Regions from separate parts of the Aestuariirhabdus haliotis genome, predicted to be linked through region 2. Evidence: predicted binding sites of a transcription regulator. Region 2 holds the regulator's gene; the other holds the start of a gene.
What was found. The regulator FNR, encoded in region 2, switches genes on or off when oxygen is low (the NO sensors DNR and NnrR bind a similar motif). The targets are predictions, from matches to a motif close to TTGATNTANATCAA.
Positions count from the first base shown of each region.

Region 1 (15,901 bases), on a different contig from region 2:
ATTCTTGTCGATCAAAGAGCCGTTGCTGCAACTCGGGGCCGGTGACGGCAAACTGTTCGAGGTAGCCTTCAAACTCGGCCAGCTGCCGCATTAATTGCAACAGCCGGGCGTTATCTACAGGCTGGGCATAACGAATTTGCAGCTGATTTGCCATTAATCCATCGCCCCGGTTTTAAGAGTAAAGCCCTCATCCAGCCAGCCCGTTACGCCGCCGATCATTTTCTTTACCGGGCGACCCAGTTTGGCCAGCTTGATGGCGGCTTTTTCGGTGCCATTGCAATGGGGGCCGGCACAATACACGACAAACAGCGTATCGGCTGGGTAGACCTGCAAAGCGGCCTCGTTAATGCGTGCGTGCAGCAGGTTCACGGCCCCCTCAATATGGCCTTGGGCGTAGGCCTGCTCTCCGCGCACATCGAGCAGAACAAAGTCCTGGCGTTGGTTACTGAGGGCGTGGTGAACATCCCAGCAATCGGTTTCGAAACGAAGCAACGCCTGAAAATGGTTCAGGGCATCAACGCTGGTCGCGGCGGCAACTCGGGATACGGCTGAGGACATAACTCTCTCCTTATTGATAATCAAGAAGCACCATTATCCTCAGCCGTCAGCGATCCCTCTATTGGCTTGAAAGACACTATTAGATAAGATCAGGCCAAACAACTAATCAAGATCAAGACAGCATCCATACAATTTTCTATCGCTGTCAGAGACTTAACCAGCACTTCAGGAACCGTTTTTTGCTTATGCACCGAGTCGCCATTCTTAGCTACAACCATTGCGCCCTGTTTGAACTGGGCTGCGCCGTAGAGCTCTTTGGTCTGCCTCGGCCAGAGTTCGATCACTGGTATGACACCGAGGTTGTTACCTTTGATGCCGGATTGCTGGAGGCGACTGGCGGGATACAACTGGGTGCCAGGCAGATCACGACCCTGAATGAATTTGACAGCCTGGTGGTGCCCAGCTGGCCGACCGAGACGCCGTCGGTAAGCGATTCACTGGCAACCGAGTTGCTGGATTTTTACCGCGCAGGAAAACGCATTCTGTCCTTTTGCTCGGGTGCATTTTTACTGGCCGAGCTGGGAATTCTGTCCGCCGGCAAAGCAACCACCCATTGGCGCTATGCCGAACGATTCAAGCAGCGTTACCCACACATCGACTATGTCGAAGACGTTCTCTATCTGTATGACGGAAGAGTGGGCTGCTCGGCGGGCAGCGCCGCCGGGATCGATCTCGGCATCGAAGTCATTCGTGGCGATCATGGATACCAGATTGCCAATCAGGTTGCCCGCCGACTGGTGATGTCAGCGCACCGCAGTGGTGGGCAATCGCAATTTGTCGAGACGCCCATGCTTGAGGTGCCGAACCAGTTTGCCGGCGCTCTGGACTGGGCGATCGAACATCTCTCGCAACCGTTTAGCATTGATAAGCTGGCCTCGATCGCCAATATGTCGCGTCGTACCTTCGATCGTAAATTCCGCAACAGCTTTAATCTGTCGGCCAACGACTGGTTGATCAATCAGCGGATCGACAAGGTGAAAGCTCAGTTGGAAAATCAGCAGGGCAGTATCGAACAGGCTTCGGAGCGTGCTGGCTTCGAAAGCTCAGTAACCATGCGACATCATTTCAGAAAGCGAGTGGGTGTCACCCCACTGCAATACCGGCAACAGTTTTGTGGCACCCTATCGGTTGATGCCAATTGAAAAGTGCTCGCGAGACTGGTTTGCAATCAAGCGCCTTTAATATGCCGTTTGGTGCGTGTTGTTGCTTCGGCCTGCAAGGGATCATCGGGCCAGTAATGTTTGGGGTAACGACCTTTCATCTCTTTTTTGACTTCGCTGTAACTGCCGCGCCAGAAACCTTCCAGATCCTGGGTCACCTGCACCGGGCGCCTGGCAGGGGATAACAAACTCAGTGTCAGGGGCTGTTGACCATTAGCTATCGCGGGGTGCTCCGCACAACCGAACATCTCTTGCAGGCGCACCGCCAAAACCGGCGCCAGGGGGTCGCTATAATCGATGCGATGCTGGGATCCGGTGGCGACTCGCCACCGTTCGGGTGCCAACGTCTGCATTCTCTGCTGGGTCTGCCAATCGAGCTGAGCGAGTAATACCTGGCACAGATCCAGCGATTTCAATTGCTCGAGCCGGGTCTGGCGGTCGAGAAAAGGCTGCAACCAAGATTCCAGGTTTTCCAGTAACCAGGCATCATCCAGTTCTGGAATCGTCGGTTCGAAACGCGCGGCAAAACAGATTCTTGCTTGCAGAGCTTTGCCAGCATCGTTCCAGGGCAATGCCGACAGCCCGGCCTCACGAATTCCCTGCAACAACGCCTGCTGAATGGCTTGCGGATCCGGATTTTGTTGGCGAGACTTGCGCAGAATCAAAGCCCCAAGCTGCTCACGCCCTTCGGCCACCACCTGCGCTTGACGCTTGTCCCAATAGACGTCGCTACTGATCACAAGCTGTTCGGCAAACTGATCTCGTAATCTCTCTTGCTCTACCTCGCAGGCCAGAAAAATACGAACATCACTCGTATTTTTGATGCCTCCCAGCTCAGCCACCACCAACCAGGGCACGGTGGCCATGGCGTCATCAAGCGCCATTGAGGCGCCCTTACCATTGGCCAACCGATACCGACCCGGCTCATGCCCTCGCTGCTGGGCAATGCGGTCCGGGTAAGCCCAGGCCAGCAGTTGGGCAATTTGTCCGGAATCAAAACCACAGGGTTTGACCTTGAACTGGCGTTGCCACTGTTTGGACAGCTGCTTGGCTCGCTGCAACGAACCCTTGCGTACCTTGACTCGCCCCGGCGGGCGCTCTCCCTCCATCACCCCGAGACGCAGCATAATGTCCGCATCGCGATGTTGAGGCTCCATAATTAACAGATCGCGCTCGCTTAACAGGCCGGCCAACTGGCAGGCGGCATACCCCAACGAGTTTTCGTTGGCACGGATCAGCATATGAGCCAATCGCGGGTGCATGGCCAACCCAGACATGGCCTGGCCATGGTCGGTTATTTGCCAGATGTCTCCCGCTTTGTGCAACGCTTGCAAGTCGATCAGCAGATCACAAGCCGCCCTGAAGTGTACTGGTGGCGGCGCATCGAGCCACAGGTATTCGGCCGTATCGAGATCCCCCCACGCGGCCAATTCCAACACCAGGGAGCTGAGATCCGCTTCCAGAATTTCTGGCTTGGCAAAGGCTTCCAATTGCAGGTTTTCACTCCACAAGCGGTAGCAGATACCGGCTTCCATACGACCGGCACGTCCGGCACGTTGCTCGGCGGATGCGGCGGAAATACGCTGGGTTGCCAGACGCGTCATACCCGAGACGGGGTCGAAACAGGGGCGCCGTACCAGGCCGCTATCAATCACCACCCGCACCCCTTCTATGGTCAGGCTGGTTTCTGCAATGGGTGTCGCGAGCACCAGACGGCGCTCACCAGGTAAGGAAGGCTCTATAGCGCGCTGCTGCTGCTCAAAGGCTAACTCACCATACAAAGGGCAAATACTGATATCCGCTAGAGATCGCTCTTCCAGCAACGATTGCAGGCGTTTTATTTCCCCTCCACCGGGTAAGAACAGCAACAGATCTCCTTGTTCCTCAGCCACCACCCGCTGAACCAGATCCGCCAGAGCGCGATACCACTGAGCCCCATTGCGGGACAGGGAGCCAATGTCCCGGTGGTGCAGATCAACCGGAAAAGCCCGCCCACTGCTGGTCAGTAAGAGGGAGTTTTGCAAGCGCTCGTTGATCCGTCCTCCATCCAGAGTCGCGGACATCACCACCAGCTTCAACGGTATCTGATCACGATAGAGCTGCTGTGCCTGCTGGCAGAGCGCCAAACCAAGATCGGCCTGCAACGATCGTTCATGGTATTCATCAAACAGCACGACGCCATAATCAGCCAGCTCGGGATCGTTCTGCAATAAGCGCGTCAACACGCCTTCGGTCACCACCTCTATTCGCGTATTCGGGCCGATGCGCCGCTCCAGTGAGATTCGATAACCCACCGTATCCCCTACCGCTTCTCCTAATAAGGAAGCCATTCGTGCGGCGGCGGCGCGAGCCGCCAGACGCCTAGGTTCCAACATCAGGATTTTTTGGCCCTTTAACCAGGGAGCGGCCAGCAGTTCCAACGGCACGGCCGTTGTTTTACCGGCGCCGGGCGGGGCCTGTAAGACCAGGTTATCCCGCAGGCCGAGCTCTTCGCTCAGACGCGGAAGAAGCTCGGCAATGGGCAACTGACGGATTGATTCGGGCAGCAAAGGGTCACCATGGGTGGTCAGGCTAACAAGCTGGGAGTTTATCAATAAAAGCCGGCTTAAGCGGAAAGGAAGTTTACACCAATCGCTTGTCGTACCTTTTCCGACTTACAGTTTCTATACTCTGATGATCAAACAGCGGCCGTCGAATCTTTTACCGCATTCGACACTCTTGTTGATATTTGTCATATCGGCCGCCTGTTTTACCGTAAAAGAAAAGCAAGGCGCCCAAGCTTTGTTGAGTTATGTCAATACGAGCACCATTAGGCTGGGTATAGAATTCGGCCCATAACACAGAGCTAATAGATATCAACACACGGGGAATTCACTATGAAAAAATTGACTCTTTTGGCCGCGATTATCGCAGCCAGTACCGCGCTGTCTGGCCAGGCGATGGCCCGTGAAGCGGGTGATATTATTTTCCGCGCGGGTGCGGCTACCGTTGACCCCACCGGGGTTGATAGCGATGAGTTGACCCTGAATGGAACCACCTTGGCCAACACGGAAGTCAGCAGTATCGACAGCAATACCCAGTTGGGCCTGACACTGACCTGGATGATTACCGACAAGGTTGGTCTCGACCTGCTGGCCGCTACCCCTTTCGAGCATGATATCAAAGCTCAGGGTCTCGAAGGACTCGGCATCAACAAGGTGGGTAGCACCAAGCATTTGCCGCCGACTCTGTCGGTTCAGTATCACCCCATGGGCGGTACCGATTCCAAATTCCAACCTTTCTTCGGCCTGGGCCTGAACTACACCACCTTCTTCGATGAAGATGCCAGCAGCCAACTGGAAAGTGGGCTTAATGGCGTTACCGGTGTAAACGAGAAGTACGATCTGGATCTGGACGATTCCTGGGGCATGGCGTTCCAGGCCGGCGCCGATTACTTTATTACGGACAACATTGCACTCAATGCTACCGTCTGGAAGATCAATATCGAAACCGACGCTACCTTTAAAGGCAAAACATCAGGCACTAAAGTCAAAGCCAAGGATGTGGATATCAATCCCTGGGTCTATATGGTCGGTATCGGTTACAAGTTCTAATCGACTCGACTCCTGAGGTAGCAAAACGCCGGCATCTGCCGGCGTTTTTGTGAATAGATGCTATCGACCATTTTCAGCTATACATAAAAGCTTTTGATCAAGCGCGCCAGACCGACCGGCCAGTCATTGGCATGAATCCCAAAGGTGTGTAACAGTTTGGTGCTGTCCAAACGGCTATTGAGGGGAAACTTCCTGGTCTCATCCTCATCTGTTGCACTGATGATATTGAGCTGGTCCGTGGCCACTTCATCGTATTGCGACACTTCACGCAGAATCGTTTCCGCCAGTTCACTTTCGCTGACCGCGTTAACACCACCATAATGATAGGTTCCCCAAGGTTCGGCATTACAATCCAGCTGCTGCATGATCGCGACAATCACCCGAGCGGCATCATCCGCCGGAGTCGGATTGCCATAGCGATTTCCCAGTACATCGAAAGGATCGGGGGTTTTCAGCTCGGCAATGATCTCTCGCAATAGCTCAAATTTACGCTCACTGATCATCCAGCCCACACGCAAAATAATATGGCGCTCGCAGCGCTCTCGAATTTGTTGTTCTCCCTGCCAATAACTGCCTCCAAGCACCCCCAGCGGATTGGCGGTGTCCTTTTCGGTATAGGCGTCACTCTTATGACCATCGAAAACCATGTAGGAGGAGATATGCATCAGGACGGCGCCACGCTCATGGCATAATGTTGCCAGCTCACCAACTGCATCCCGATTCAGGGCGAAACAGCGTGAGGGTTCAGTTTCGGCCAGAGATGCGTTGCGATAACCGGCGCAGTTGATGACCAGATCGGGACGATACTTATCCGCTACATCCTGCAAGTGCCGGGTATCGGTCAGGTCCAGCTGCTCTTTGGTCGGGGCGTAATATTTTAGCCGGGTCTCATCCAGTCGCTGCCGTAAGCAGGTACCTGTTTGTCCACTGCCACCAATAATCAGAATTTTCATCCGTTTAATGTCACCTGTTTGATTCCATCCCGTTTAGGCATGATGGCCATGCACCAGCAGCGGCCAAGTTGGCAATAGTACCCCAGCGGCGCTTTTCACTGAACCTTCGTCCTGCCCCCTGAACCCAGCCACACCCGCGCATGACATTAGGCACAATTACCTATAGGTTCAGTCAGCCTGCAACAGGATAATAAACGACCTGCATGACGTAGGACAGCAACCGGTTTACCGGCCAATCCAGGGACGCCTTTTCGTGCAAGCCTCCATACGCCAAAAGATTATCCTTTTCACCGTGGTCCCCATCACGTTGATTTACGTGGTAATTTTTGGCTTTGGCCTCTACCAGAGCCAACAGCGGGCAACGGCCAACACCGAAGAGCGCCTGACCCAAATGGCCTGGCACTACGCCAGCAAAGTTGATGGCCACATGCGGGAACTGGCCCAGATTGCCCGCAGCACCGCTATTTTTCTGGAAAGTAACCCCGAGCAATCCTCCCAGCAACTGTACGAATTGCTGCGAACCAATGTGCGACAAAGCTCTGCTGTGTATGGCGCCGCTATCGCTTTCGTCCCTAATGGCTATCAGAATAAAGTCCTGTTTGCGCCTTACGCCTATCGTGACGATAACCGCGTAGAAGCCCTGGATCTGGCCAGCATCGGCTACGACTATACCCGCGGTGACTGGCAATGGTGGGAAATCCCCCAACGCAGCTGGCAAGGCACCTGGACGGCGCCTTACCGGGATGCCACCCCGGCGCAACCGCAAGTCACCACCTACACCACCCCCTTTTACCGCAACGGGCGCTTTCGCGGGGTAACGACGATCGATCTCAAGCTCGATACGATCAATTCCATCTTGCCTGAAAGTAATGAGCCAGGGCTGCAATTTGTCATCCTTAATCGCTCTGGTGATCTGGTCTATAGCCCAAAACCCGTGGGCGTCGGGGATAACCTGATCCGCATTGCCGCCGAAGCCCAAAACCGCGAGCTTTTGAAGCTGGCAGCCTCCATTGCCTCTGGCGTGGGTGGCACCACCAAGGCCCACCGCCTGAGGATGGACGATGAACAGCTCTGGATCAGCTATGCCCCCATCGACTCGTCCGACTGGGCCCTGGCCGTGCTTATGCCCGAATCTGTTGCCCTGGCCGGGGTACGAAAAGAAGCATTGATCGAGGCGGCACTCCTGGTGATTTCCCTATTGTTGATCATCGCCTCGGTCTGGCTGGTTTCCGGTTTGTTATCGCAACCGATCATCCAATTGCAAAGCGCCGTGCGCCGGGTGGCACAGGGCCAGCTGGACACCGACTTTGCCACCAATAGCCAGGACGAGATCGGAGTGCTGGCACGAAGTTTTACCCGCATGTCACGTCAGTTAGTCGCTCGGGAAGAAGCGCTGCGTCAGGCACGGGAGAACAATCTGGGCCGGCTGGTTGAAGGCATGAAAGGCAATTACTTCTATTTTGTTATGAACCAGAATATCGAAGTGACCTATGTCTCCCCTTCGGTGACCGATACTCTGGGCATTTCACGTCAGGATTTTATCGACAGCCATGACAAGATGTTTGGCGATCCGCTGCAAAACCCTCTGGCCGGTAACTATGCTCGCCAGGTGCTTGCCGGCGATAACCTCGATCCGGTTGAACTCCAGGTAATGCACCCCGATGGCCAGCTGCGCTTTATTGAAGTGTACGCCGTACCGGTGTCGAACCCACAGCGCCAGATAATTGGCCTGGAAGCCATCGCACGGGATATTACCCGCGCCAAGCAAACCGAGCAGGCGGTTATTCGTGCTCGAGACGAAGCAGAATCTGCTAACCATGCCAAGAGCCAGTTCCTGGCGAACATGAGCCACGAATTGCGCACCCCTCTTAACGGTGTATTGGGCTACGCCCAGATTTTGCAGCGCGAGCGCGGTTTCACCAGTAGCCAGGGTGAAAGTCTTCGTTCCATCGAAGAGTGCGGCCAGCATTTACTGTCCCTGATCAATGACATTCTGGACCTGTCAAAAATTGAGAGTGGCGATCTGGAAGTCAACGATGAAGCCGTGCACCTGGAGCGGGTTCTCAACAGCGTCTACAAAATGGTACGCCAGCGCGCGGATTCAAAGGGACTGCAACTGGAGCTGGACGTGGATCCTCTGCTGCCCACGGCTATCCACAGTGACGGGGTCAAACTGAAACAGATCTTGCTCAATCTATTGGCTAACGCCGTCAAGTTTACTCGTCAGGGCAGCATCAGAATGCAGGTTAAACTCTATGGCGGCCAACGCATACGGTTCTCGGTACGCGATACCGGGGTCGGTATCGAACCTGAGCAGCAGGAGTTGATTTTTTCCCCCTTCGGTCAGACTGCAGAAGGCCAGGAGATAGGCGGCACAGGATTGGGGCTTACTATCAGCCGTCGCTTGGTCAAGGTACTGGGTGGCGAGTTGGCCGTGACCAGCAGCCCCGGCGAAGGTAGCGAATTCCACTTCAGCATCCCGCTGATTACCGCCCGCGAAGAAGATGCCGTGGAAGAGCTCAACGATGACTGGGCAGACCTTTCCGACCCTCAGTTACCACCTGGAAAACAGTATCGAGTGCTGGTCGCAGACGACCAGCGGGTCAACCGGGATGTACTCACTCGGCTATTAGAAAGCGCTGGATTCCATACCCTGCAAGCCAAAAATGGCCAACAGGCTCTCGATATTCTGAGAAGCCAAAGCATTGACCTTGTATTGATGGATCTGCGAATGCCGGTGATGAGTGGATTGGAAGCGATCCACGCCCTGCATCAGGATGTCACCCTGAAGACGATTCCGGTCATCGCCGTGACCGCCAGCGTATTTGCCGATACGGTACAGCGCCTGGAGGCTTACGGGTTTAATGATTACATTGGTAAGCCATTCAACAGCACCGAGGTATTCCATAAAATTGCCTTGCAACTGGGCATTAGCTACCAACAATCACAAGCGGTGAGCAATGCTCCGGTTTTCGCCGATAACAACTTCCAGATCGATCATCGTCTCTGCCTCCAGCTCGCCGATCAACTGCAAGCTGCCCTGGAACTGGGAGATATCGAGGCCGTAAAGCATCTGGCCAACCAGCTTCGCATTGACTCCCCGCAAGCAGAGGAGCTGGCCTCCCAGATCGAACAACTGGCCCGCAGCTTTGACTTTGAAAACCTGGAAGCCATTTGCACGGCACTTCGTACTCCCCGCTCCTGACCCTCGCACAACATCCCCTTGCGGCCAGAGGCGGCACATTCCACAATAGGCCTAGATTTTCCTGAGCGATAGGTGCCCAAATGGATTCGGATAACCCCGGCAATGACGCCCATACAGCGGCGGGTGATACCTGCATTTTGCTGGTCGACGATAATCCAACCAACCTGCAGGTCTTGCTGCAGACCCTGAACGGCCGTGGTTACAAATTACTCATCGCCAAAAACGGCGAAAGTGCCCTGCGCATTGCTCGTAAGGCCATGCCCGCCGTAGTCCTGCTCGACATTATGATGCCGGGTATCGATGGTTACGAAGTATGCCGCCAACTTAAAGCTGATCCTGCGACCCGGAAAATCACCGTTATTTTCCTTTCGGCACTGGACGATACCAAAGACAAGGTAAAAGGCCTGGAGCTTGGTGCTGTGGACTTTATCACCAAGCCCTTCCAGTCCGACGAGGTCATCGCCAGGGTCGATATACAGCTCAAAATCCATCAACTGGAAGCCGCACTTTCCGCTCGCAACCGACAACTGGAAGCAGAGAACGAGCGTATTCTGGAATCCATGAGTGAAGGTATTTTGGGTCTGGATACCGCGGCGAATATCACCTTCGCCAACCGCGCCGCCTGCGAAATCAGTGGCTGGCAGGAAGGGGAGTTGATTGGCAGCGCATTTCACCAGCTTTTTTATGCCGGCAGCGACGACATTGCCATCGAGCATTCGATCATACAAATTACTCTGCAAGAAGGTATCCATCAACAACTCGAAGACGACACCTTTACCCACGCCAACGGCTCGCATTACCCGGTCAACATTTCCTGCAACCCCATTATGGAAGGCGGCCAATGTCGTGGTGCCGTAGTATTGTTTCGTGACATCTCCATTCAAAAGGAACAACAGCAAGCCCTGCAATCGGCCCTGGATGAAGTCGAGCACCAAAAAGAGAAATTAACTCATGTTTCTAGATTAAGCACCATGGGAGAAATGGCCGCGGGATTTGCCCATGAAGTCAATCAACCCCTGACAGCGATCTCCAATTACTCCCAGGTCTGCAATCGCTTTCTGCAGCAGGAACCCTTTGACCTTCCCAGTCTCAGTGAAGCACTGGATAAGATCGGCGTTCAAGCCCGCCGGGCGGGGGACATTATCGCCCGAATTCGTAGCTTCGTAAAAAAACCCGACCACGTATTGGAAGAGGTCTGCTGCAACAAACTGATTAACGATGTGGTCCGTCTGGCCGAAGTGGATGCGCGCAATAATTGCATGGAAATTCATACCGAACTGGCCGAAAACCTGCCCAACCTCAAGGTTGATCCGGTGCAAATTCAGCAGGTTGCCCTAAACCTTATTCGTAACGGCATGGAAGCGATGCGCGATGGCGAACGCCGTGACCTGGGCATTCGGGTTGAAACCCGGTTTCTGCCCGAAACCCATACGGTTCAGGTTTCGGTGATCGACCGGGGTTATGGCCTGCCCGATGATGCCGAGGAAAAACTCTTTACCCCTTTCTACACCACCAAGGAAAGCGGCATGGGCATCGGCCTGTCGATTTGCGAGACCATAATAAACTCCCACGGTGGCAAGCTGTTTTTTGAACGCCATCCGGAAGGCGGCACCATTTTCCGTTTTACCCTGCCGACCGTTTAGCGATTATAAAAAAGGCTCATCAATGATGAGCCTTTTGCGAACACTTTACTGACATCCACTGATTTTTCAGCAGCGACCTAATCACCCAGGGAAGGCAATAGATCTGAGCTCATCATGGTATTAAACACGCCCTCCTGGATCAGCGGCGCAACGGCGGCGATATCGTCGGCGAAATAACGGTCCTTATCGTAGAAAGGCACCCGCTCTCGCACCCGGCTTCGCGCCAATTCCAACGCATCCGAACTCTTCAGTGGCTTACGGAAATCCAGCCCCTGACAAGCAGCCAGCAACTCTACCGCCAACACCCCTTCGGTATTGTCGGCCATATCACCGAGACGGCGAGCCGCAAAGGTCGCCATGGAGACATGATCTTCCTGATTCGCCGAGGTCGGAAGACTGTCGACTGACGCCGGGTGCGCCAGACTCTTATTCTCACTGGCCAGTGCGGCGGAGGTTACCTGGGCAATCATAAAGCCCGAGTTAACGCCGCCATTATCCACCAGGAACGGCGGCAACTGGCTCAGGTGACTGTCAATCAACAGGGCCATACGGCGTTCGGAAAGTGAGCCTATTTCAGCAATTGCCAGTGCCAGATTATCGGCCGCCATGGCCACGGGCTCGGCGTGGAAATTTCCGCCGGATAAGATTTCTCCCTCATCGGCAAAGATCAGCGGATTATCCGATACGCCATTGGCTTCAACCTCCAACACCGAGGCGGCGTGTTCTATCTGTTGCAAACAGGCGCCCATGACCTGGGGCTGGCAACGCAGGGAGTAAGGATCCTGCACGCGATCACAACAGGCGTGGGAGTCCTCAATTTCGCTGTGACTCAGCAGCTCACGATAACAGGCAGCGACCGCACGTTGCGCTTTGTGCCCCCGGACGGCATGAATGCGATCATCAAACGGCTTGCGACTGCCCAGCGCCGCCTCCACCGACAGGGCTCCGGTGACCATACCGGCGGCGAACAGATTTTCGGCGGCAAATAATCCACGCAGCGCAAAGGCCGTCGAGGCCTGGGTACCATTGAGTAATGCCAGTCCCTCTTTCGGCGCCAGCGTCAGGGGTTTCAGTCCTGCCATCTGCAAGCCTTTGACTGCCGGCAAGCGCTCCCCGCGACAGAACACCTCACCCTCACCCAACAGGATTGAGCTCATATGAGCCAGTGGTGCCAGGTCTCCGCTGGCCCCGACCGACCCCTTGCTGGGCACTACGGGATACACACCTTGATTATAAAGTGCCACCAGCGCTTCTATCACCGACAAACGGATGCCGGAAAAGCCCCGCGCCAGGGAGTTGATTTTGAGGGCCATCATCAAACGCACCACGGCTTCACTCATGGGCTCACCCACCCCCGCCGAATGGGACAGCACAATACTGCGCTGCAAGGTTTCCAGCTGGTCATGTTCGATTCGGGTGTTGGCCAGCAAACCAAAACCGGTATTAATGCCGTACACCACCTCATCCCGATCCAGCACCTGCTGGATCACTTGCTGCGAGCGCTCAATCTCTTTGTAACAAGCAGGATCCAGCTCAATGGCAATAGCCCCATGATAAATTTGACGCAACTGGGCCAGAGTCAACGACCCAGGTGTTAACCGCATAGACTGGGACATTATTTCTCCTCCAACATGGGTAGATCTAGCCCTTGCTCGCGGGCGCAATTTTGCGCGATGTCGTAACCGGCGTCAGCATGACGCATCACACCCGTTGCCGGATCGTTCCATAACACTCGGCCCAGACGTCGCTCGGCCGCTTCGGTACCGTCAGCCACAATCACTACACCGGCATGCTGACTAAAGCCCATGCCAACGCCACCGCCGTGGTGCAGGCTGACCCAGGTGGCACCACCGGCAGTATTCAGCAGGGCATTCAACAGCGGCCAGTCGGAGACCGCATCGCTGCCATCGCACATGGCCTCGGTTTCCCGATTCGGACTTGCTACCGAGCCGGAATCGAGATGATCACGACCGATCACAATCGGTGCTTTAAGTTCCCCCTTGGCGACCATGTCGTTAAAGGCCAACGCCAGGCGCGCACGGTCCTTGAGACCAACCCAGCAGATGCGCGCCGGCAAGCCTTGAAAATGGATTCGCTCACGGGCCATATCGAGCCAGTTATGCAGATGCGGGTTATCCGGAATCAGCTCCTTGACCTTGGCATCGGTTTTATAAATATCTTCCGGATCGCCGGACAGTGCGACCCAACGGAAGGGGCCGATGCCCTCGCAGAATAACGGGCGAATATAGGCGGGCACAAAGCCGGGGAAATCAAAAGCATTTTCCACGCCTTTTTCCAGCGCCATCTGGCGAATATTATTGCCGTAATCCACCGTCGCGGCGCCTCGAGCTTGCAAGGCCAGCATTGCTTTAACCTGTACCGCCATTGATTGCTTGGCCGCCTCGACCACCTGTTCGGGATTGCTTTGGCGCTGTTTGATCGCTTCATCCAGCGTCCAGCCCTGGGGCAGATAGCCATTCAAGGGATCATGAGCACTGGTTTGGTCGGTGCAGATGTCCGGGGTGATGCCTCGAGCTTCCAGCTCGGCAAACACATCTGCGGCATTGCCCAGCAAACCCACTGAAATCGGTTTCCCCTCATGTTTGGCCTGCTCGATCATAGCCAAAGCTTCATCGAGACTGGTGGCCTTGCGATCGACGTAACCGGTGCGCAAACGGAAATCGATGCGGGTCTCATCGACCTCAACCGCGATCATGCTGAATCCGGCCATGGTGGCCGCCAGCGGCTGGGCGCCGCCCATGCCACCGAGACCACCGGTGAGGATCCAGCGGCCTTTGGCATCGCCTTTGAAGTGCTGACGAGCCATGGCGACAAAGGTTTCATAAGTGCCCTGGACAATGCCCTGGGAGCCAATATAGACCCAGGAGCCCGCCGTCATCTGGCCATACATCATCAAGCCCTGACGATCGAGTTCGTTGAAATGATCCCAGGTCGCCCAATGGGGCACCAGGTTGGAATTGGCAATCAATACACGGGGTGCATCGGCATGGGTCGGGAATACGCCCACGGGCTTGCCCGATTGCACCAGCAAGGTTTCCTCATCACCGAGTCGCTTCAACACCTCGACGATCTTGTCGAAGCATTGCCAATCCCGGGCAGCGCGGCCAATACCGCCATACACCACCAACTCTTCCGGGCGCTCGGCAACATCCGGGTGCAGATTGTTCATCAGCATTCTTAATGGGGCTTCGGTCAACCAGCTGCGGGCCTGCAGCTCCGTTCCCGTGTTCGCTTTAATCACTCGCGAAGCATCTTTACGATTATTGCTCATATTTACTCCTGAGACAGATTCGCACCCGGATCAAGCCGGGCACCCAATTGGTAGCGACTCCCCGGATGTAGCAGGCGAGCAAAACTCACAACCCCCTGACGCGACCAGGTTCGACGCTTGATTAACAGACAGGCCTCAGGCTGAACAATCTCCAGCTCTCGGGCCTGTTGACTAGTGGCCAATACCGCTTCCACGGTGTGCTCTCCACCGCTGAGTGGGGCTACCTGACTCAGGTAGCGGTTGGGCGTGATGGTTGAAAAATCCTGCTGTAGATAATCCGGCGCCAAGGCCGGGTTGGTGTATCGTTCTTCCCATTGCACCGGCAGGTCGTTATCCAGGTGTACAACGATGGAATGGTACAGCTCGCTCCCGGGCGGCAGGTCCAGCGCCAACGCAACCGGGTCGCTGGCTGGCTGGGACTCCATGCACAGGATGCGATTGCTGTAGCGGTGTCCGCGCTGGCTGATGTCATCGGCAATATTGCGCACTTCCAGCAGGGAGCCCACCGGTTTGCGTTCGGCAACGAAGGTGCCCAACCCCTGATGGCGCATCAACACACCATCGGCGGTCAGCTCCTGCAGAGCCCTTCGGGCAGTCATTCGGCTGACGTCGAACTGCTCGCACAGACTGTTTTCGGAAGGCACCTTGCTGTGCACAGGCCACACACCCTGCTCTATCTGTTCATGGATATAGCGTTTGATTGTCGCGTAACGGGGTTCGGTTGCCGGGTGGGCCATAAGGCGGTTCCTGCTGAAGACGTATAGAGCCAAGGTAAATCATTTAAGGCGGCCTCAGTCTACTTGTATATACAACTATAGACAAGTAGACTGAGGCAAATTCCTTGCACCGGGTTCTCCCGTGCTATAACAACCTTAGTACTTTGTCATTGCATCAACGGAGCGGCTTATGACTCCCCACTGGGATAGCCTGTGGACCAATGTCCGGTTAGCCACCATGGACCCCGAGATCGATTCCGGTTACGGCACCATCGAAGATGGCGCCCTGGCTATTAGTAATGGTCGTATCGCCTGGCTTGGACCGGCCAACGAACGACCGGACATTACTCCCGATCAGCAACATGATGGCCAAGGGGGCTGGATCACTCCCGGGTTGATTGACTGCCATACCCACCTGGTATTTGCCGGCAATCGCTGCCACGAATTCGCTTTACGTCAACAGGGTGCCAGCTACCAGCAAATCGCCGAACAGGGTGGCGGTATCCGCGGCACGGTACAGGCCACCCGCGCGAGTAGCGAACAGCAACTGTTCGAACGCGCCAGCCAGCACTTGCAGCCTTTTCTTGACGAAGGCGTTACCAGCATCGAGATCAAGTCCGGTTATGGTCTGGAAACCGAAACGGAATTGCGCATGCTACGGGTCGCCAGGCGCCTGGCCCAGGAACGACCGATCACCGTGCACACCAGTTTCCTCGGCGCCCATGCGCTGCCGGAAGAGTTCGAGGGACGTGCGGATGCCTATATCGATCATGTCTGCGCC
Region 1 covers NZ_JAKSDZ010000004.1:126,616-142,516, forward strand. The annotation lists gene MIB40_RS05135 (GNAT family N-acetyltransferase) at 1-154, opposite strand, end outside; gene MIB40_RS05140 (rhodanese-like domain-containing protein) at 154-558, opposite strand; gene MIB40_RS05145 (helix-turn-helix domain-containing protein) at 744-1,700, shown strand; gene hrpB (ATP-dependent helicase HrpB) at 1,727-4,267, opposite strand; gene MIB40_RS05155 (OmpW/AlkL family protein) at 4,595-5,311, shown strand; gene MIB40_RS05160 (SDR family oxidoreductase) at 5,389-6,264, opposite strand; gene MIB40_RS05165 (ATP-binding protein) at 6,518-9,469, shown strand; gene MIB40_RS05170 (ATP-binding response regulator) at 9,550-11,112, shown strand; gene hutH (histidine ammonia-lyase) at 11,190-12,728, opposite strand; gene hutU (urocanate hydratase) at 12,728-14,404, opposite strand; gene hutC (histidine utilization repressor) at 14,407-15,141, opposite strand; gene hutI (imidazolonepropionase) at 15,311-15,901, shown strand, end outside.
Region 1: a site for FNR is predicted at 4,503-4,516, ahead of MIB40_RS05155 (OmpW/AlkL family protein). Genes of this name have one in related genera too.

Region 2 (15,901 bases):
AGCTCGCTGGCCAGTTGTTCATCTCGTTCGTACCAGCTTTCTTCGTCGAGGAAGAGGGCGGCGGCAAAGCCAACACACCAGGCACTGAGATCGGAGTCAAAAAGCTCCTCTTCGCTGTCGAACTGGCAAGGTAGTAGCAAGTCGCTGTCGGAATAGAGCGTACGATGGATGGCGTCTTTGAGCTCAACAAGTGCATCACAGATACCTTCAGGGCGAGCGCTGTCGGGAATGTCGCCACCAAACAGTTCCGTGATCCACTGGTTTTCGGGGATCGTATTGGGGGCAATGTTGAGGGCGGTCAGAAAGCCATGGCTTTCCATCAGCTCGAGAGCATCTTCCGGGAGTTGGTCGGAGTTAAAGTATTGCTCTAGCTTTGCGCTGAAAGGCGTATCCTGCGTCATGGTCGATTCCGTGCCAGAAAAGCTGCATTGTAGTCCCTCGCTACGCAATGGGAAAGCGAACACTGTATCGGTTTGGCGGCTGATAGGTTTCCGTTTTTGAGGTTGCCAATGCCCGGTATAAACCGCCTTAGTGGAGATGCAGAGAGACATCAAGCCTCTGTCAGGCACTTGATAAAGAACTTCTTGGCCACCATATTGAAAGCTCTGGTTTTTCTTAACGGAGTTTGGATGAAGCCCAATCTAATAGTTGGTATTGCCGCGCTCGGTAGTTGGTATCTGGCAACGATAATGTTTTCGCAAGTGCCTGTGCCATCCCAAAGCGCGCCCGCAGAGCGGGAGGTTATCGACGATGTTGCACTGCCTGATTTCGCGGAAATTGTCGATGTGAAAGAGAAGAAACAGCAATTCTTTGCTTTTCTTTATCCTTTTATTGAGCAACAGAACCGGCTGATGGATGAAAAGCGCCAACGGTTGATCGCCCTGAAAAACCAGGTGCGACTGGACGATGCCGATGTTCGCTGGCTGGCGCAACTAGCGACAAAATACAGGGTGAAATGGAAAGCAGACGAAACCTCTCAGGAAACTTCACAGCTACCTTCCAGCCTGTTTGATGAGCTTCTGCAGCGTGTGGATCAAATCCCTCCCTCCCTGGTGATGGCCCAGGCGGCGAATGAATCGGCATGGGGCACATCCCGCTTTGCCCGGGAAGGCAATAACCTGTTTGGCCAATGGTGCTTTAAGTCCGGCTGCGGGATTATTCCAGCCTCTCGACCGGAAGGAAAAACCTATGAAGTAAAGCGTTTTGGTTCGGTTGCTGGCTCGGTGGCGGGATATTTTCATAACATCAATAGTCAGCCGAGCTACCACCAGTTGCGAGAATTACGGCGAGGATTTCGCCGGGTGGGTCGTGGCCATGAAGCCGGTGAATGGCTTGCTGAAGGGTTGCTGGCCTATTCCTCTCGCGGAGAAGCCTATGTTGAAGAGATTCAGGCCATGATTCGAAGCAATGGTTTATCCCGTTACGACCAGGGGCTGTTGGGCAGTCCAAGCCTGGCAAGTGAAGTGCGAGGCACCGATGCCGGCTAGGGAAACTCTTGCCGGGTACCTCAAGGCTTGAAACAGAACCCGTTGTAGCGAGGTCTTGTTGGCAATACGACAGTCTATGGGGAAATTGAATGAAAGGTTTTAGCTGGTTGTTGCGACTCTGTGGAACCTTGCTCGTGCTGCAGAGTTTGCCGCTGTCGGCGGCACCTGCGTCTGAGCTTTGGCCGCTGTGGCAAGCCCATGATGTCAGCAGCACATTGAAACCGGATCATGGTGCCTGGCAAAGGATGCTGGATCGTTATCTTGTAGAGGGGGCGAGCGGCAGGTTGTTTGACTATCGGCAGGTGAGCGGGCAAGACAAGGCTTTGTTGTCGGACTACCTCAAACAGATGGCGGCTCTGGATCCCCGACTCTTGAACAGGGAGCAGCAGTTTGCCTATTGGGTGAATCTATACAACGCGTTGACCGTGGACCTGATACTGCAGCATTACCCGATAGAATCGATTCGCTCATTAGGTGAGGGCTGGCTGAGTTTCGGTCCCTGGGATGATGAGGTGATCAGGGTTCAGGGGCAGGCATTAACGCTTAATGATATCGAGCACCGCATTCTTCGCCCTGTGTGGCAGGATCCCCGTATTCATTACATCGTCAACTGTGCCAGCCTCGGGTGTCCCGACCTGGCTCGAGACGCTCTTGATGGCACCAACAACGAAACACAGCTGGAACTGGCCGCAAGGCGCTTTATTAATCAGGACAAAGGCCTGCAATCTGGTGGCAGCAGTCTCAGGCTGTCGAGTATTTACGATTGGTACGCTGTCGATTTTGGCGATGCAGCGGGGCTCGTCGCTCACCTCAAACAGTATGCTGAACCTGAGCGCCAGCGATGGCTGGAGGGTAACCCCAGCTTCAGCTTTGGTTACGACTGGCAGCTCAACGAAGTGAAGTAATCGACTTCGGCTTTTAACTTGGCTGTGACTGGCGCTATAGATTGACGATATTGACCAGAGGAGCCGATCCCTTGGTTTGTTCGTCATCACTGCCCTGGAATTGAAGGGGCAGATCCGGTTCGTCGAACGCGGTATCGCCATCTTCAAACGGGCTGTCCTGGGTTTTCAGGTGTTGGAAGTCGAACAGTTCGGTATCCGCCATGTGAGAGGGAACGATGTTTTGCATGGCGGTAAACATGCTTTCGATGCGGCCAGGAAAACGCTGGTCCCAATCATTCAGCATCTGTTTGATCGCCTGGCGCTGCAGGTTTTCCTGGGAGCCGCACAGATTGCAGGGGATGATGGGGAATTGTTGCATCTCGGCGTAACGGATAATGTCTTTTTCGTGACAATAGGCCAGGGGGCGTATCACCATCTGCTGGCCGTCGTCGCTGACCAGTTTGGGCGGCATGCCTTTCATCTTGCCGCCATAGAACATGTTTAGCAGCAGGGTTTCCAAAATATCGTCACGGTGGTGCCCCAGGGCAATTTTAGTGGCACCAAGCTCGGTTGCGGTGCGGTAGAGAATGCCCCTACGCAAACGTGAGCAAAGGGCGCAGGTGGTTTTTCCTTCGGGCACCTTATCCTTGACAATGCTGTAGGTGTCTTCCTCAACAATGTGGTACTCGACGCCCAGGGCATCCAGGTAGTTGGGCAGTACTTCGGCGGGGAAGCCGGGCTGTTTTTGGTCGAGGTTAACGGCAATAATGTCAAAATTTACTGGAGCGTACTTTTGCAGGTTACGCAGTATATCAAGCATGACAAAACTGTCTTTCCCGCCGGAAAGACAGCACATCACCCGGTCACCATCGGCGATCATATCAAAATCGGCAATGGCGCGTCCTACATGGCGGCGCAAGCGTTTATAGAGTTTATTCTGGTTAACGCTTTTAGTAGCCGAGGTGTTATCTGGAGTGTTGGGTGACATGCTGGACATATTGCTCGTATACCTGAAGACCGGGTGGCGGTCGAAGAAAAAGGGCGCCATTATAGCGGATGCCTGACGCGCAGGTAAGCTCAAAAAATGTTCTATTGTGGAGGTGGGTGTGGAGTCGTTTGAACGAATCAGGGAACGAGCGATTGGCTTATGGGGAGAGCAGGCCTTGCAGGCGAGATTGCCGGTGCTGGCCACGACCAGCGAGCTGATCGATCATACGGATAACTATTATTTATCGGCTATCGTGCGCCGCGTATTCCGTGCGGGGCTTAAACATTCCCTGGTAGATAGCAAATGGCCCGCTTTTGAAGAGGCCCTGTGGGGATTTAAGCCGCAGAGCCTGGCGTTACTAAGTGAAGAGCAGATTGATGCTCTGATGCAAAACAGGGCGTTGATTCGCCACCGAGGAAAGTTAAGGACGATTCCCCTCAACGCTCAGATGGTGCTGGATATTACCGCCGAACACGGCAGTGTAGGGCGGTTTCTGTCAGATTGGCCGTCCAGTGACATCATCGGTTTGTGGCGTTACCTGACCAAGCGAGGCGCTCATTTGGGAGGGCGTTCTGCGTCTGCTTTTTTGCGTATGGTGGGAAAGGATACCTTTATGCTGTCTAACGACGTAGTAGCCGCACTCAAGGCTCAGGGCGTAGTGGAAAAAATGCCGACGGCTCAACGAGATCTGTTACTGGTGCAAGAGGTATTCAATGGCTGGCAGGAGCAATCCGGGGCGCCATTGAGTGAAATCAGTATGACCTTGGCCTGTAGTATCTCGTCGCCGCACTAGTTCGAAGCCCCCCTTGACCTGTATCAAACGCAGCGGGCCCAGAGGCCACTACACTAGTAGCTAGTAGTCTATAGTTTTACCTTTGCTAGTCCCTTTTATTAACCGCTATCAGGAGTGCTCATGAAGTACGCACAGGTGCGCGAAGACCTGCTGAAGAAGCAGGAAGAATTGGAAGATCGTCTTGGCCGTATTGGCAAGCATTTAACCAAACCGGGTAATCAGGATTGGTCTGAGCAGGCGCAGGAACGAGAGAATGATGAGGTTCTTGAAGCCATAGGGCAGGAGGCTGAGTATGAGTTGCGCAGTATCAAGCTGGCGCTGCGTCGTATGGATGAAGATGAGTATGAAGTCTGCGATAGTTGCGGCGAAACCATCCCTGAGGCTCGTCTGGAGGCTATGCCCTATACCCGCCACTGTATTAGTTGCGCGGAGAAACAGCAGGGTTAGCCTTTCCTTTATCTGTTAGAGTATCAAGTCTTGGCGGATTTTAAGCCCTGTCATGGTGACGCTTTCCAAGCGCCGCCATTGGCGGGAACTCAATGGTTGAGGCTTGCTGCATCGCAGGAGGAAGTTGACTATGCAATGGAAAGTGTTTGTTTTGCTTGTTCTGACCCTTGGGTTATCGGGGCAGGTTGCTGCGGCTGACAGCTATCAGATGGAATTTATCCTCCATTACGATGGCAAGCAGGAGCAATACCAGTATCGCAACCGCTTTGATCACCCCTATTCGTCTTTTAGCGGTAAAGAGCTCAGCTATGTGAAAAACGTCGAGACCAGCGTGACCTCTGGAACGGTGGTGACCAACCTGACCTCGGGCAAGGTGGATGACGGATTCCGCGTCAGTTTTACATTAAAAAATCCGGCCTTTAACCTGCGCCAGCTCGCCGAGTTGGAGTACCAGTTTTCTCGCACCCTTTTGATCTCCCTGAAAGAGCAATCCGGAGGTGTTCAGGTACCTGAAACCCGGGTTATGCAAGGCAAGGGGCTGATCAATATCAAGGCGGGCGAGAGCACATTGATACATGAGGATGCGGGCGCTGGCTTTCGGGTCGAAGCGCGTTTTATTCCCCAGGAATAATTTTCCCAGCTCAGCTCAGCACCTGGCTAGCCTGGGCGGTTTTCCATAAGCGCATCAGTTGTTCGATACAGCGTTTTAGGAGCGCCGGAGCCTGTTCCATCGCATTTTCCAGTGTTAAAGCACTATCAACGATACTGTGGATGCTGGAAATGCCTTCGGCGTGTGTTAATTCGGCACCTTGTCCAATTTTTCCCACCACAGCAATGACCGGAATCTTTCGGGGGGCGGCCAGACGGGCGATACCCACAGGCAGCTTGCCTTCCAGTGTCTGGTGGTTGATTTCCCCCTCACCGGTGATGATAAGGTCGTACGCCTCAGAATCGAGTCTGGCTTCCAGTTGCAGGCTGTTAGCAATGATTTGAAAGCCTGGCTGTAAGCTCACACCCTGGATAAGTTCCAGACCCGCTCCGAGCCCTCCAGCGGCCCCGTATCCGGATTGCTGGAAACGTTCGGTGTTGATGTTGTAATCACGACAGGCGATGCGAGCAAAACGTTCAAGCGCTCTCTCCAGATTGTCCATATCCTGAGGTTTGGCACCTTTTTGCGGAGCATAAATGGCGGTAGCGCCGTTAGGGCCAAGCAAAGGGTTGGCAACGTCACAGGCAATGTCGATGGTGACTCCGGATAAGCGTGGATCGAGTCCGCTAAGGTCGATATGTTCCAGTTCCAGAAGGCCTTGGGCACCGGCCGAAACAGGATTGCCCTCGGCATTGGTCAGGCGCGCGCCCAAGGCCGAGAGTGTTCCCGCTCCGGCATCGTGGGTTGCGCTACCGCCTATGCCCAGAATGATATGCTGACAGCCTTGATCCAGCGCATCGCTAATGATTTCACCGGTACCGAAAGTGGTGCAGTGCATAGGATTCCGTTGAGAGGGTGCAACCAGAGGTAATCCGGATGCACTGGCCATCTCGATAATGGCCGTGTTGCCATCGCCCAGGATGCCGTAATGAGCCTTAACGGGAGCACCCGTTGGGCCGCACACTTGCCGTTGGAGCAGGCGACCGCCGGTGTTGGCTATCAGGGCTTCGACGGTGCCTTCACCCCCGTCCGCCAGAGGGCATTGATGAACTTCAGCATCGGGATACTGACTGAGAATGGCTTGTTCGGCAATTGCACAGAATTGTGCGGCGCTGAGCGAACCCTTAAAAGAGTCAGGGGCAAGCAGAACTTTCATAGATAGGGGCCTTGCTAATGATGACCCCTATGTTGTATCAGGATCTGGGCACTAAGGCCATGTTGCCCGGTTGTTCGGGGCTGGCGCCAACTGTCTATGCCGCCTGCATATGGGGGCAGCGTGTGAGAAACAGGTTACCGTCGGGATTGGTCGGGTGGTAGTAGTGCCACCAGATGTTGGCCAATGTATTGGTGTCTCTGGCGTCGACACCATCAAGGTTAGCGCCGCAGCGAAGATAGTTGAACCAGGCGATAGCCGTGGCGTAAGCCAGGTTATAAATCAGCTCCTGATGTGGATTGCACAGGAACTGACGCTGGCTGGCCATCCCCCTGACCAGGCTGGCCTGATCAGGAAAATGGACCAGATAATCATCCCAGACGCGTTGATGAACCTCGGCCGATATTCGATATAGCCCAAGTCCGCCATGGTCGTCACAGAGTTGGTCGCCCAGTTCACTCTCGGCGGCAGCTGTCCCTACCAGTAATTGCAGCGCTGCAGGGCTGAAATTGCCGCATAGCTCAAGAGTAGGCCGGACAACTTGTTCCCCCAGTTGATCAGCATTGATTCCCATCGATTCCCCCCAACATCCAGTTATCGAACATCATAGGTTATTCAGCATGAAGTTAGCTGTTGAATCTAATTTTAGACTTAACAGATAAAGCTAACAGGCTGTTTTATAGGATTTTTATGGGTTTTTGGGAATGATTGGCTATGTCCATAACTAACACTTAGTCGATTTGCTTATTTAAGGCACCTCTGATTAATTCAGATAGATCTCTGCGGATCCTAAAAATGGTTTTTATCAAGGCGAAGCCCGCCGTTCATGTCGAGACCTGGACAAGGGTTTCAACACCGAGAAAATCATTTTTAGAACCGCCCTACGGGGCTTTCAGGCGACCCCAGACTCTTTGTTACGCCTTATTTGAAAGGTCTAGACCTTACTGCCAAGACGTGCCGCGATTCCGGATTCGCCTGAAAGCCAGAGTTCATCTGAATTAATCAGAGTTGCCTTAAGTGTTCAAGAACCCAATATATAGCGCAATCTTGTGGGGCTGATAGCCTAAAAGGCGCATAGGGTATAGGTTGGAATACCGAGATCCTGAAGCTTTTGACTGCCACCAAGATCGGGCAAGTCAATGATAGCGGCAGCTTCATAAATAGTGGCATCAAGCTGCTTGACCAGCGATGCTGCGGCGCAAAGGGTACCGCCGGTAGCTATCAGGTCGTCCAGTAGCAATACTTTGGCAGCGGCAGGGATGGCGTCTTTGTGAACCTCCAGCACCGCTTGACCGTATTCGATATCGTACGCTTCTTCCAGAGTTTCAGCTGGAAGTTTGCCTTGCTTGCGAAAGAGCACCAGGGGTTTGTTGAGCTCGTAGGACAGAACCGAACCGAGCAAAAAGCCACGGGCATCAAGAGCGGCAATATGAGTGATGTCGGTCTCTACATAACGCTGTATAAAGCTGTCGGCAACCATTCTTTGCGCTTTGGGAGATAGGTACAGCGGAGTGATATCGCGAAAGGTAACCCCGGGTTGTGGCCAGTCTGGAATGGGGCGCACGAGGGATTTGATAAAGTACTCGTCAAAAATCATCCGGGATCCTTAAGCGGAATTACAACGATTGAGCGGAATCTTTTGGATTGTCGATCACGCGGCCGCCGGCCAGTGCACACAAGCGTTCGGAATCAATGATGTTGATATCCTTGCCGTTGGCTTCGATCAGGCCATTACGCTGAAAACGGGTGAAAACCCGGCTGACGGTTTCAACGGCAAGCCCCAGATAGTTGCCCATTTCATTGCGAGACATCGACAGGCGAAAGGCGTGGGAAGAGTAGCCGCGGCGTCGGAATCGTGCAGACAGGTTAACCAGGAAGGTTGCGATACGCTCATCGGCGTTCTTCTTGCTGAGCAATAGCATCATCTGTTGGTCGTCGCGAATGCGGCGGCTCATCAGCAGCATTAACTGCTTTTGTAACTTGGGCAGTTTGTCGGAAAGCTCATTGAGGCGTTCAAACGGAATCTCGCAGATCATAGTGGTTTCCATGGCCTGGGAAGAAACCGGGTAGGTGTCGCCATCCATACCGCTTAGACCGAGGATTTCACTGGGTAGCTGAAACCCCGTGATTTGCTCTTCGCCTTCGTTGGTTGAGGTATAGGTTTTCAAAGCCCCGGAACGCACGGCGTAGATTGAGGTGAAGGGATCTCCTTCAAGAAACAGGTGTTCACCCTTTTTTAGTGGGCGGCCCCGCTTGATGATGTCGTCCAGTTGATCAATTTCATCCATCGCCAGGGCAATCGGCAGGCAGAGGGAACTCAGACTACATTCCTTGCAGGCGACATGGTTGACGTGCTTCACGGTGAGTTTAGAGCTCATAGGCGGGGACAAGACCCTTTAATATGTCAGATTATATTCCGACATATTGTAGGGGAAATTACTCACAAAACAAACAGAGCACGCAATGCACTTTTGTGGACAGTGCTCTGGGAGGATTTACTCATAGAACGTTATGCTTGCAAGCCAGGGCTAGATAACCTTCGAAAAGCGTCCCTTGTTGCTTTCCTGGCCCAGATAATGGTCAAACTGCATGCAAATATTGCGAATCAGCAGGCGGCCTCGACCAGTGACCTCGATACCCTGTTCATCGAGGGTGATCAAACCGTCTTCGGCCATGGGTTTTAATTGATCCAGCTCTGCAGCGAAGTAATTCTTGAAGTTGATATCCCAGCGTTGCTCAACCGCAGCAAAATCCAGCTCAAAATGGCAAATGAGTTGGGAAATAACCGCCTGACGAATAAAGTCATCCTTGTTCATGACCAGACCGCGTTTGATGGCAAACTGATGGTTCTCGATGCGGTTCATGTACATCTTGATGTCGGCATGGTTTTGGCTGTAAGCCCCGTTCACCTGACTGATAGATGATACGCCCATGCCGACCAGATCGCAGTGAGCATGGGTAGTGTAGCCCTGGAAGTTACGGTGCAGGGCTCCGGACTCCTGGGCGATTGCCAGCTCATCGTCCGGACGCGCGAAATGATCCATACCAATATAGACATAACCGGCGTCCAGCAAGCGTTCGGTGGTGCTTTGCATGATCGCCAGTTTTTCCGCAGAAGAGGGTAAATCCTCCGCATTGATGCGGCGCTGGGGCATAAACCGCTCTGGCAGGTGGGCGTAATTGAACACCGATAGACGATCCGGGGCGATCTCGATGACCCGCTCTAGAGTCGTCATAAAGCTCGCTTCGCTTTGAAAGGGCAAACCGTAGATTAAATCGATATTGATCGACTGAAACTGAAGCGTGCGTGCGGCGTCAATGATGGCCATGGTGTCGGCTTCGGATTGTTCGCGATTGACTGCCTTTTGCACTTTGGGATCCAGGTCCTGCACGCCCAGGCTGCAGCGATTGAAACCCATTTCACGCAGTGCATTCATGGTCGCCCAATCCGCTTCGCGAGGGTCAATCTCGATGGAAAAGTCACCCTCGGTTTCGTCTACCAGGTTGAAGTGTTGGCGCGTTTTCTTCATTAACGCCTGCATCTGCTCGATGCTGAGGAAGGTGGGGGTGCCGCCGCCCCAATGGAGTTGTTCGACGCGTTGTTCGGTACTGAAAAGTTCGGCCTGCATTTCGATTTCTCGATGCAGTAACTCTAGGTAGGGAAGCGCCTTGCTACGATCTTTGGTGATAACTTTGTTGCAGCCACAGTAGTAGCAAACATGGGTACAAAAAGGCAGGTGGAAGTAGAGTGACAGAGGGGTGTTCTTGGTGACACTTTCGCGCGCAGCCTGGCGATATTCATCAATACTGAAAAGTTCGTGAAACTGCACCGCGGTTGGATAAGAGGTGTAACGAGGCCCGGCACCTTCGTAGCGCTTGATCAGTTCGATATCCCAAACCAGCTTGTTACTGCTCATTGAATGCTCACTTCCATTTGTTGATGTTGGGGCGCATGAAGAGGAGGCTCAACACACAGCCAATCAGACCCACAGTTTAGTCGTAGCGGGTATGGAATGTGTTGATTCCCATCAAGCGCGGACCGACAATTGATGAAACAGCTGCATTAACCACTGCTGATGGGGGCCGGGTAGCGTCCAGAGACCGAACAGGATAACCAATACACCCGCCAGGCTACGGGTGGTCGGGTTTTGCATAAAGGCGGTCAACCGAGAGGATACCAGACTGGCAGTAACCAGCAGCGGTAAGGTACCCAGACCAAAAGCCAGCATCAGCAGGGCCGAATTGAGCGCGCTGCCCTGGGTTGCCGTCCAGATCAGGGTGCTGTATACCAGGCCACAGGGTAGCCAGCCCCAGAGCGTGCCCAGCAACAGGGCTGAAGAGGGCGATTTTACCGGCAACAGTCGACGCGAATAGGGCTGCAAGGGTTTCCATATCACGCCACCAATTCGCTCGATAGCGACCAGTCCGCGCCACCAGTTGGCCAGATAAAGCCCCATGGCAATGAGTAACAAACCAGCCAGTGTTCGCATGCCAATGATCACTGCACTGCCTTGTTGCTGCAAGGCCCAGCCCAGACTACCCATTAGGGCTCCGGCCAGGGTATAGCTGGCAATGCGGCCCAGGTGGTAGCCCAGTACAATGGGTAACAGCGCTTGCTTATTGCCTGAGGGGAGTCCCGAAGAAAGCGCGGCCATAATGCCCCCGCACATTCCAACGCAATGAGCACCGCCAAACAGGCCCAGTGTGAACGCAGTGAACAGCAGTGAAACATCAACCATGAGGCTTATCGGAGTCTGAGTCAGCTGTGATTCGATCGGTTGGAGCCGCCGGATCGGTACTGCTGGGCGATCCGGCTGTGTCGTTGCTCTGCGGAGTCTCTGGAGAGCGGGGGGTAGGCTCTTCATCAAACAAAATGCTATGGGCCGGACCTTCGAGGTCGTCGAACTGACCGTCATCGACTGCCCAGAAAAAGATCCATACGCCGATTGCTACAAACAGCAGGGCGATCGGTATGAGTAGGTAGATCGATTCCACAGTTTACTCCGTACTGCGTTACAGGCTTTTGCTGGCAGGGCGGCGTCCAAGGCGCAGGGCATTGCCGACCACCACCAGAGAACTGCTTGCCATACCGATAGCCGCCATCCAGGGCGCCAGAAATCCACTGGCTGCCAGAGGTAGGGCAAGCAGATTATATCCCAATGCCCAGGCAATGTTTTCACGAATGATGGTGCGGGTTTTGGCCGCAATATCCAGGGCGTCCGTCAGTTGGTTCAAATCGCCCGAGAGTAACACCATGTCGGCATTGGTTTTTGCCAGATCCGAAGCGCTGCCCATGGCAACTGAAATATTGGCGGCTGCCAGCACCGGTACGTCGTTGATGCCATCACCCACCATCAGAACCTGTGCCCCTTGTTGCTGCAGGGATTGTAAGCGTTCCAGTTTGATATCCGGGGTCGCGGCAGCCATGGCGGAATCGATGCCCAGGCGCTTGGCCATGGCATTTACGACGGTTACTGCATCACCACTCAATAGCTCGACCTGATAGCCTTTTTGTTGCAGAGTTGCGATGGTTGCTGCCGCTTCGGATCTGAGTTGATCATCCAAGCGAAACCAACACAAAGGCTCGTTATTGCCTGTCAGTAAAATCCACTGGCCTTCAGGTCGGGGTGGTGCGGGCAGCGGGTTCTGGCCGCAGGCAAATGAGGGTTTACCCAAACGATAGCGTTGTCCGCCGATAACCCCTTCAACCCCTTCACCGGTCACATGCCGCAGTTGCTCGGCAGCTTCGATGCCATTTTGGTGGAAAACCCGTGCGATGGGGTGTTCTGATTCGGCTTCGAGCCGGGCGGCAAGTGTTAAACCCTGATCTACGTCGAAGTCGTTGAGGCTGACAACCTCTTCGAGGCTGAGCTTGCCCTGGGTAAGGGTGCCTGTCTTATCAAACAGGATATGGGTTACCCCGTTGAGGGCTTCAAAAACGTGTCCGCGGGTAACCAGTAAACCCTGGCTATGGAGAAAGCCCGTAGCGGTAGTCAGTGCGGTAGGCGTAGCCAGCGAGAGGGCACAAGGGCAGGTGACGACCAGCACTGACAGGGTGATCCAGAATGCATCGTCGGGGCGTTCCAGGTACCAGAACGAGAATACGCTGCCAGCGGTCAGCAAAACAGCGGCTACGAACCAGCTGGCGACCTGGTCAGCAAGTTTTGCCGCCTTGGGCTTTTCCTGCTGGGCGCGATCGAGCAGGCGGACAATGGCCGACAAGCGGGTTTCGGTACCGATATCGGTAATTTCAATCATCAGGCTGTTTTCAATATTGGCACTTCCCGCTATCAGGTTGTCACCCGGGGTTTTGCGGATGGGCATATATTCGCCGGTCAGTGCCGATTCGTCGACGCTGCTATCACCCTTTAGCACCAGGCCGTCGGCCGGGACGTTCTGCCCCGGGCCAACCCGTACCCGATCTCCCACGGCCAGCTCGGTAATGGAGATCCTCTCTTCAACCTCGGCGCCTTCCTCATTCGTCACAAGTCGAATGGCACTGGCCGGCAGCAAACTGAGTAAGGCATTGCCACTTCGATTGGTGCGATGGCGTGCACGCATCTCCAGGAATCGTCCGAGCAGCAACAGGAAGGTAAACATGCAGACGGAGTCGAAGTAGACTTCGCCGCTGCTAAAAAACATCGCCCAGCTACTGGCGATATAGGCGCCGCCAATGGCGATGGAAACTGGTACATCCATACTCAGGTGGCGGGTTTTGATATCCCGCCAGGTGGCTTCGAAGAAGGGACGGGCGGCATAAAAGACGACGGGTGTGGCGACCAGGAAACTGACCCAACGTAGGAAATCCCGGTGCTCGGTTTCCATGCCCTGTATAGCGCCGGCATAGAGCGCAATGGCATACATCATCACTTGCATCATGCCGATGCCACTGACCGCGAGTCGGCGAATGGCAAGGCGATTTTCGCGGCTGGCGATCTCATCCTGCTGACTGGGCAAGTAGGGGTGTGGTCGATAGCCGATGCTGGCGATACGTTCCAGGATATCGCTTAGCAGCAGCTGGCCTGGGCGCCAGCGAATATTGGCTTGATGGGTACTCAGGTTAACCGAGGCGGACTCAACCTCGCTAAATCGGCTCAATTGTTGTTCCAGCAGCCAGGTGCAGGCGGCGCAGGTGATCCCTTCGATAATCAGGGTGGCTTGCAGGGTGCCATCGGAATGGTTGTGCACAAAGCCCTGCTGCAAGGCAGGTTGATCGTAGAGTTTCAGTTCTGCCCGGTACTCATCCGCGACAGGTTCAGGAGTCACTGCTACGTTGGAGCGAAAGCGGTAATAGTTACCCAGGCCGCCCTGGTCGATGGCTTCTGCCACCACCTTGCAGCCCATACAGCACATAGGGTGGGATACGCCGGCAATGGTTGCCTCAAACGGCACGCTGCCGCGCATCACTTCGCCGCAGTGGTAGCAGGCCGTAGACTGATCAGTCATTGTTATCAGGGGCCGGTATAACCAATTTGGATATCTGTATTACCGTCGAAGTTGTGCTGGCCTTCGATTAGCCAGCCTTCCTCAGAGGGCTTGTAGGAAACCTGGTCTTCAATGGTTTCCAGGTGCAGATAGCGACGGCCACTCAGTTCACGCTCAAGTTGTCCGGTATAACGACCGGCCGAAACCTGCTTCACATCGATGATCTGGTCCTGCTTGGCCTGGGTTGGAGAGAGGAAACTCAGGCGAAGCGAGGGGGGGAGTTGTTCACCACGGCTGCGCAGCTGCAGGCTGACTTCACCGGTCAGTTGATCAACCTTGAGGTCGGCGCCAATCTGCAAGGTCTCGGCGCGTTGGTTACGAGCAATCACCTGATTAATGGCTTTGCCGCTTTTGTAATACTCGTCTTTGACCAGGCTGTCCTGGTTCGTGAAAGCCACGATGAGCATGGTGGTGCCCAGGCATACGGAAGCCATAGGGATGCCAAACACAAACCAGAACCAGCCCTGGCGATACCAGGGCGCTACAGGTTCGTCAGATTGTTGGGTTGAATAAGCGCTCATGGATAATGACTCATACTTTGTTACTACGTGAAGGATTGGCGATTGTACGGTTTACAGGTCGGTAGGACCAATAAATCGGCTGTCATGTACTCCAGTGACGCTGCTGTCGTCGGTGGAAATCACGGTGAACTCAATATCACTGGAACGTTTTGTGATATTAGCCGGGTCAACTTCCAGACGAACCGGAATAGAGGCGACATCCCCGGAGCGCACCAGAACCACTTCGTCACCCTGGTAATTAAGCCCTTTGAGGCCGCTAGCAGAAATTTTGAAATGGTGATCACGACCATCCATATTAGCAACCTTCAGGGTGTAAACGTTCTCAATCATGCCCTGACTGGTTTCGTTATACAGGCTATTGCGGTCTCGAAGCACCTCCATCGAAAGCGGTACGCGAGTATTCAGGGTGTAAATAACGATGCCAATCATGACCAGCAGCACGGCCAGATAACCCAACAGGCGAGGTCGCAGGATATTGGTTTTGCCGCCTTCCAGGTTGTGTTCCGTGGTGTAACTGACCAACCCTTTGGGGTAGTCCATTTTATCCATGATTTCATCGCAGGCGTCGATACAGGCCGCACAACCGATGCATTCGTACTGTAGACCATCACGAATATCGATGCCGACCGGGCAGACGTGCACGCAGACCTTGCAGTCGATGCAATCTCCTAGCCCCTGTTCTTTGTAATTAGTGTCCTTTCGACGAGGGCCTCGGCTTTCACCACGTTTGGGATCATAGGAAACAATCAGGGTGTCCTGGTCAAACATAACCGCCTGAAAACGAGCATAGGGACACATGTAAATGCAGACCTGTTCCCGCAAAAAGCCTGCATTGGCGTAGGTGGCGACCGTAAAGAAGAGAATCCAAAAGGCAGCCCAGGGCCCAATTTCAAACGCCAGTAAGCTGGGAACCAGCTCGCGTATCGGAGTGAAGTAACCCACGAAGGTGACACCGGTGGCAAAGGCAACCACAAACCAGATGCCATGTTTAGCGGCTTTACGCAGAAATTTTTCGACACTCATGGGTTGTTGGTCGAGTTTGATGCGGCGGTTACGCTCGCCTTCTGTAACCCGCTCGGCCCACATATAAACCCAGGTGTAAACGCTCTGGGGGCAGGTGTATCCGCACCAGACGCGGCCGGCTAGCACGGTAATAAAGAATAATCCCATGGCGCAGATAATGAGTAACCAGGACAGCAGCATGAAATCCTGGGGCCAGAAGGTGGTGCCAAACATATGGAATTTACGGGCCGGAAGGTCCCATAGGACAACTTGCTGACCGTCCCAGTTAATCCAGGCAAAGCCAAAATAAAGGATAAACAGAAACCATCCACCGGCCATTCGCAGGGTTCGGTAGATCCCTTTGAAAGAGCGGGTGTAGATCTGCTCTCGGCTTTGGTATAGGTCGACGACTTCGATGGATTCTACAGGGCTGCTACCAGTTTCCTTGGGATCTACGGGTGTGTTCATGTTGCATCCAGGCGGTAAGATCAA
Region 2 covers NZ_JAKSDZ010000010.1:17,554-33,454, forward strand. The annotation lists gene MIB40_RS08725 (YecA/YgfB family protein) at 1-401, opposite strand, end outside; gene MIB40_RS08730 (glucosaminidase domain-containing protein) at 630-1,487, shown strand; gene MIB40_RS08735 (DUF547 domain-containing protein) at 1,577-2,392, shown strand; gene ttcA (tRNA 2-thiocytidine(32) synthetase TtcA) at 2,427-3,368, opposite strand; gene MIB40_RS08745 (DNA-3-methyladenine glycosylase I) at 3,478-4,152, shown strand; gene MIB40_RS08750 (TraR/DksA family transcriptional regulator) at 4,273-4,599, shown strand; gene MIB40_RS08755 (hypothetical protein) at 4,730-5,230, shown strand; gene MIB40_RS08760 (glycerate kinase) at 5,241-6,404, opposite strand; gene MIB40_RS08765 (hypothetical protein) at 6,499-6,975, opposite strand; gene MIB40_RS08770 (adenine phosphoribosyltransferase) at 7,465-7,998, opposite strand; gene fnr (fumarate/nitrate reduction transcriptional regulator Fnr) at 8,018-8,779, opposite strand; gene hemN (oxygen-independent coproporphyrinogen III oxidase) at 8,930-10,318, opposite strand; gene MIB40_RS08785 (sulfite exporter TauE/SafE family protein) at 10,430-11,140, opposite strand; gene ccoS (cbb3-type cytochrome oxidase assembly protein CcoS) at 11,133-11,396, opposite strand; gene MIB40_RS08795 (heavy metal translocating P-type ATPase) at 11,415-13,847, opposite strand; gene MIB40_RS08800 (FixH family protein) at 13,853-14,407, opposite strand; gene ccoG (cytochrome c oxidase accessory protein CcoG) at 14,459-15,877, opposite strand.